2 regions of the Asticcacaulis sp. P4_H10 genome follow, and region 1 is predicted to be linked to the other one. Evidence: predicted binding sites of a transcription regulator. Region 1 holds the regulator's gene; the other holds the start of a gene.

Evidence for each region. The regulator HrcA, encoded in region 1, represses chaperone genes, less so after heat shock. The targets are predictions, from matches to a motif close to GTTAGCANTCNNNNNNNNNGANTGCTAAC.
Region 2: the regulator HrcA is predicted to act here: its motif matches at 1,974-2,002, upstream of groES (co-chaperone GroES).

The regions. Positions count from the first base shown of each region.
Region 1 covers NZ_JBFUKH010000002.1:235,253-238,666, forward strand. Annotated here, with positions in the region: gene AC1DON_RS05210 (acetyltransferase domain-containing protein) at 1-497, opposite strand, end outside; gene grpE (nucleotide exchange factor GrpE) at 675-1,283, opposite strand; gene hrcA (heat-inducible transcriptional repressor HrcA) at 1,314-2,408, opposite strand; gene AC1DON_RS05225 (alpha/beta hydrolase) at 2,484-3,383, opposite strand; gene AC1DON_RS05230 (glycoside hydrolase family 97 protein) at 3,383-3,414, opposite strand, start outside.
Region 2 covers NZ_JBFUKH010000004.1:381,587-385,000, forward strand. Annotated here, with positions in the region: gene groL (chaperonin GroEL) at 1-1,619, opposite strand, end outside; gene groES (co-chaperone GroES) at 1,657-1,944, opposite strand; gene AC1DON_RS09955 (hypothetical protein) at 2,324-3,414, shown strand, end outside.

The DNA of each region.
Region 1 (3,414 bases):
ATGCCGTCGAGCAGGTTATGGCCGGCGACGATCGCGACGCCGGTCAGAAGGACGGCCGGTCGCGGCAACCAGACCATGCCGGCCATAAAAATCATGCTGACGCCGATGGCCCAGATGACCTGGAGGAAGATGCCGGGGGCGAAGTCGAAGCCGAAATTGACGACCGTCAGTTCAAGGAAGACGAGCCACAGGCCGCGCGTCAGCAGAAAACGCGACAGCGGCCAGCCGGTCTTTCCCTTAGTTGACTGCAGGAAGATCGACACACCCGACAGGAAGACGAAGGTAGGTGCACACAGATGGGTGATCCAGCGCGTGGCGTAAAGCGCCGGCGTCGTGGTTTTCGGATCGAGCGGATTGCCCGTCATGCCTGTCAGGTGGACGAAATCGCGTGTGTGGTCGAGCACCATCAGCACGATGACCAACCCCCGCAGGGCATCGACGAAATCAAGCCGCGCGGCTGTCGTGCTTAGCGGTGTGTCGGCTGATGGTGTTGTCATGACGCGCTCCCCGAATGGGCGAGCGTAATACGTTGTTATCCGAGTTGTAAAGCTTCTGGGGTGTGGGGCCTGTGGCCCCGCAAACCTTTATTTCAAAGAAAAACCCTCGCCTTTTTAGGGCGAGGGTTTTTCTTTGAAGGGAAGACTTGGGGTCCCAGACCCCAAACACCATAAGTTTTACGCCTGGGTATTCACGGTCTCGCCAGCGGCTTCACCGGCATCGCCGTCGTAGCCGTTCTTCGCCGGTTGCGCGCCAGCGGACTTTGCCGCAACCGCCACCATTGCCGGGCGGATAACGCGGCCGAACAGCTCGTAGCCGGCCTGCATGACCATGATGATACCGCCGCCCTGAACGTCCTCCGAGGGCTGTTCCATAACGGCCTGATGCAGGTTCGGGTCGAACTTGTCGCCCTTCATCGGCGCGATCTTCTTGACGCCGTTCTTTTCGAACGCACCGGCCAGTTCCTTTTCGGTCATGTCGATGCCTGCGACGAAGTTCTTGAAAGCCGGATCGGTGATCTCATTCGGCGCCGACGCCAGGGCACGTTGCAGCACGTCGGCGACGTTGAGCAGGCTGGTGGCGAAACGCTGGATGCCGAAAGCGCGGGCGTCGTTGGACTCACGCTCGGCGCGGCGCTTGGTGTTCTCGGCTTCGGCCGCGTATCGCAGGGCCTGCTCCTTGAGCGCGACGTTTTCCGCCTGCAGCTCTTCGAGCGCCTTGTTGAGAAGCTCCGTGGCGTCCGCTTCCAGGTCGCCGGTTTCAGGAGTTTCCGTCTGTTCACTCATATCGCATAGGTCCTTAAACGTTCAGCCGCCTTAGTCGAGCAGGCGGCCCAGAATCTTGGCTGTGTAGTCCACAAGTGGGATGATGCGTGCATAATTCAACCGGGCCGGGCCGATGATGCCGATAGCGCCGACCACCTTGGGCCCGCTGCCACGACCGTCACTCATCATGTAGGGCGCTGCAATAACAGCCGAACCCGACAAAGAAAACAGTTTCGACTCGGCGCCGATGAAAATTCTTACCCCCTGAGCGTCACGAACGTCATCGAGCAGGTCGATCAGCTCTTCTTTTTGCTCGAGATCGTCGAAAAGCAGGCGAACGCGTTCCAGGTCTTCCTGAGTTTCAGCACCGCCCAGCAGATTGGCACGGCCGCGGACGATCAAAGAGCGCTTTTCCTTGTCACCGCCTGACCAGACGGCCAAACCCGCCTCGATCAGCGTCGCGGCGGCTTCGTCGAGCATCTGGCGTTCCTGGTCGAGCTCGGTCTTCAGCGTTACACGCGCCTCTGCGAGGGTGCGGCCTTTCAGATGGACATTCAGATAGTTGGACGCCTGTTGCAGCACGGACGGGGTCATCCCGCCCTGCAGAGGCATCAGGCGGTTTTCGACCCGGCCGTCGTCATAGACTATGACCGCAAGGGCCTGATCCGAGCTTAAACTGATGAATTCGACGTGCTTGACGCCAGCCTCAAACACCGGGGTCATGACCAGGCCGGCACCTCCGGCCAAACCCGACAACAGATTTCCGGCCTGGTGCAGCGCTGCGTCGAAGGTATTACCTTTTGCCGTCAGGCGGGTTTCGATGTCACGCTTGGCCTCTTCGCTAAGATCGCCGATTTCCAGCAGGCCGTCGACAAACAGGCGCAGGCCCTGGTGGGTTGGCAACCGCCCGGCCGAGGTGTGTGGCGCGGAGAGAAGACCCAGCGCCGACAGGTCCTGCATGGTATTGCGGATGGAGGCCGGCGACAGATGGACGCCGCCCTTGGACAGGGTGCGCGAGCCGACGGGTTCACCGGTCTCCAGGTAGGTTTCCACCACGTGGCGGAAGATGTCGCGTGCCCGCGCGTCGAGCTCGCTCAACGGCGCGGTCGAATTCATCAGGCCGGACATGTGGGGAGAAAGTGTCATTGCGGCGATTGTAGCAAATCAACGGCCACAGCCAAGGGGGATGTGCGATTATGAAAAATCGGGGGCGCCTTTGGCTTAGCGCTGCAACATAAACACCAGCGGAATATCCAGCCGTTTGCGCCAGTCGGTTTCGGAGTGCTTGGTGTTCTCAAAAATCTCGGCCTTGAAGTCGCGGCCTTTAGTCCAGCCCGCCGCCGGAAAGATGGGCGTGATCGCCGCTTCGTAAGGCGTGAATTCGGCGTCGAGCTCCAGCGTCCCCTGGTCGGTATAGATGCGGTCGCGGCCGGGCTTCAGCTTCGAGGTCTTTAGCCACATGGCCCAGGCCGTGCGCAGGACAGCGGTATCGGCCTTGATGTGCGCATCGTCCATGGCCCACGACGCCATCAGCCACGGCATGGACAAGGATGCCGATGCTCCGAATACGGACGGATATTCGCCGTGGGCATAGAGCGCGATATGCCCGCCCATGCTCGATCCCATGATGGCGGTATGTGCCGCGTCGGTCAGGGTCGGGTACTTGCCATCGACAAAAGGCTTCAGCTCGGTGACGACGAACTGCAGGAAGTTATCGGAGTTCGGTTCCTTGCCGTCCTCGAATGCGCGCACGCGGGCCTGGTAGTCCTTGGGCAGCAGGCGATAGACGCGCTCTGGCATATATTCGCGCGTGCGCTCATTTATATTGTCGATCCCAACAACGATGGTCGGTGGTATGCGCCCGTCCTTAATCAGCTTCGGCACGGTGTCGGCCACACCCCAGTCGGCGCCGCTATAGGGGCTGGGCGTATAGAGGTTCTGGCCATCCAGCATGTAGAGGACGGCGCAGCGCGTCGCCTCCTGGCATTCGTCGGGCACAAACACCGTCACATCGCGTGGTTCGACGTGCTTTGACGCAAAGGCCGGAAGCTTGTCGAGCCGCGGCTCTGCCGCTGCCGGGAAGGCGAGCAGCAGGGCCACGAACAGGATGCGCTTCATCATTATTTCTTGGCCTTGCCGGCGACGAAACGGA
Region 2 (3,414 bases), on a different contig from region 1:
CCGCCACCGCCGCCACCCATGGACTGGGGAGCGTCCTTCTTCGGGCTTTCGACCACGGCGGCTTCCGTCGTGATCAGCAGGCCCGAAACCGAAGCGGCGTCTTGCAGAGCCGTGCGGACAACCTTGGCCGGGTCGATGACGCCATCGGCAACCAGGTCGACATACTTTTCCGTCTGGGCGTTGAAGCCAAAGGTCGGGCTGGTGTTGGCCAGCACGGCGTTGACAACGACCGAGCCTTCGACGCCGGCGTTTTCGGCGATCTGACGGATCGGGGCTTGCAGGGCGCGACGCACGATGGCGATACCGGCCGTCTGGTCGTCATTGGCGCCGGTCAGGTCGTTCAGGGCTTGCGAAGCCTTGAGCAGAGCCGTGCCACCGCCTGGAACGATGCCTTCGTCCACGGCAGCGCGCGTGGCGTTCAGGGCGTCGTCGACGCGGTCCTTCTTTTCCTTCACTTCGACTTCGGTCGAGCCACCGACGCGGATAACCGCGACGCCGCCGGCCAGCTTGGCCAGACGCTCTTGCAGCTTTTCACGGTCGTAGTCCGAAGTGGTTTCTTCGATCTGCTTCTTGATCTGCGAAACGCGGCCTTCGATCTCGGACTTTTCACCAACGCCGTCGACGATAGTGGTGTTTTCCTTGGTGATCGTGACCTTCTTGGCGCGGCCAAGCATGTCGAGCGCGACGGTTTCAAGCTTGATGCCGAGGTCTTCGCTGATGACCTGACCGGCGGTCAGGACTGCGATGTCTTCCAGCATGGCCTTGCGGCGGTCGCCGAAGCCAGGAGCCTTAACGGCAGCGACGCGCAGGCCGCCACGCAGACGGTTGACGACCAGGGTCGCCAGGGCTTCGCCTTCGACGTCCTCAGCGATGATCAGGAGCGGACGGCCCGACTGGACGACGGCTTCCAGGATCGGCAGCATGGGCTGCAGCGAGGAGATCTTCTTGTCGAAGATCAGGATGTAAGGGTCTTCGAGGACCGCTTCCATCTTGTCCGGGTTGGTGATGAAGTACGGCGACAGGTAGCCGCGGTCGAACTGCATGCCTTCGACGACATCCAGCTCGGTTTCGGCCGTCTTGGCTTCTTCGACGGTGATGACACCTTCGTTGCCGACCTTTTCCATGGCCTTGGCGATCATTTCACCGACTTCGGTGTCGCCATTGGCCGAGATGGTGCCGACCTGAGCGATTTCCGCATTGGTCGTGACCTTCTTGGACACCTTCTTGATTTCTTCGACGACGACCAGAACGGCCTTGTCGATGCCGCGCTTCAGGTCCATCGGGTTACGGCCCGAGGCAACCGACTTCAGGCCTTCGACGGCGATCGACTGCGCCAGGACCGTAGCGGTCGTGGTGCCGTCACCGGCCTTGTCGTTGGTCTTGGAAGCGACTTCGCGGATCAGCTGGGCGCCGAGGTTCTCGAAGCGGTCGGAAAGTTCGATCTCCTTGGCGACCGAGACACCGTCCTTGGTCGAGCGCGGGGCGCCGAAGGACTTTTCCAGGATGACATTGCGGCCCTTGGGGCCCAGGGTGACCTTCACCGCATTGGCGAGGATGTTGACGCCGCGCAGGATCTTGTCGCGCGCGTCCGAAGCAAACAGTACGTCTTTAGCAGCCATTGTTCGTGACTCCTTTAAAAGTTCAGAATTTCAGGGATTAGGAAACGATGCCGAGGATGTCGGATTCTTTCAGGATCAGCAGGTCTTCGCCGTTCAGCTTGACCTCGGTGCCGCCCCACTTGCCGAACAGGATGCGGTCGCCGGCCTTGACGTCGAGAGCGACTTGCTCGCCCTTGTCGTTACGGGCGCCGGGGCCAACGGCGACCACTTCGCCTTCTTGCGGCTTTTCCTTGGCAGTGTCCGGAATGATGATGCCGCCCTTGGTCTTGGCTTCTTCTTCAACGCGCTTGACCAGGACACGGTCGCCTAACGGGCGAAAGCTCATGGGATATCCTCCAGATGAAATGTAAGTGTGTTAGCACTCGATAGGTATGAGTGCTAATGCGCTCTCGAGGTAGTCATGAGGGCAGTCCGAGTCAAGGTGCGTACGCTCGAATTTTTTACGAACCTCGCGACGACAGGCTGCGCCCTCCGGCGACTGAAAAATAATGACATACCACACAGTCCTTTTTTGAAATGGTAGGATTTTGTTTACCACGCCGGGCGTATCGGACTCAGGCAATCGTTATCTGTGATCACATATCGAGATTTGACGCGCCCTTTGTGCGTACAGGCAGAAAACGATCGGCGGGGGCTGATGTGGCAGTGACTTTTTCGGTGTGCAGTAGTGTCCGGATTGCGCGTGCTGGCGGGGCGGATCGGTCGTGAACGCCAACAGATCCAAGCGCGATTTTCGCAACCTTGCCAATATCACGGAAACGGCGTCAACCAGCCGTATCCTGAACCTGGCGATGGTTAACAGCCAGAGCGCCAGCGATCCGGAATACAGTAGCAAGCCTTTCTTCCGAAATCCCAAGCTGAACAAGGCTGTCCTTATCAAGCATACCTTGCGGCCGAACGAGCTGGAGCTGTTCCAGAAGGAGCGCAGGTCGGCAACCAAGGTCATCATGCCGTTCGACCCCAATGACCTGCGGCTGGGTGGCGAGTCTTTCTTCGTCAATCAGAACGGTTATGACCGCAGCCTGCGCACACTGCTGAGCATGAGTGACAGTGAAAGCCAGAGGGATCTCGAAACCCTGGCGGTGCTCGACACCCTGCCGTCGCTTGATCCGTTTCTGCTGCGCGAATCGCTGGCGCGCAAGGGCATCGCGCCAGCGGCCTGTTACCTGCGGATTTCGGCCAACGACATTTCCAGCATGATTACCTTTGCCAACACGGAAATCGAGCGGCTGATCAACATCGCCTATCAGGACGGCGCCAAGACGGCATCGATGCGCTTTACCGGCAAGATCCTGTCCGACAGTCTCGACAAGGAACTGGAGCCCCTGAAGGCGACGTTGCGGCTTAGCGCGAGCCAGTTCGCCGACGGCATCTTTTCGTGGCGCGGTTTCCTGTACTTCAAATGGCGGCATCTCGACCTGCAGTCGGAGTTGCGCGCCGTCATCGACGGCCTGGCGAAATACCAGCCGATTGGACTGATCGACACAGAGGTCAAGGAGTTCCTCAAGCAAGTGCGGCCGCGCCTGGCCAAGCGCATCCTGACGGCGCTCAGCAATGTCGGCAACATTCTGCATCATTACGATGCATCCTATTCGGCGCTGATCGATGGTCACGATCCCGCGCCGTTCCGCCAGTTTCTGCTCGATGGACCCAAGATGTTCTTCGAACTGGGCGAACACGTCGGCATATTGACGCATATCGCATCGTTCTGGTCATACCGGATGACAGGTGGGCCGACGCGTCGGCTGTCGCCCATCGACTATGCCGACACCCTGCTCGATTTCGACGAAAGCCT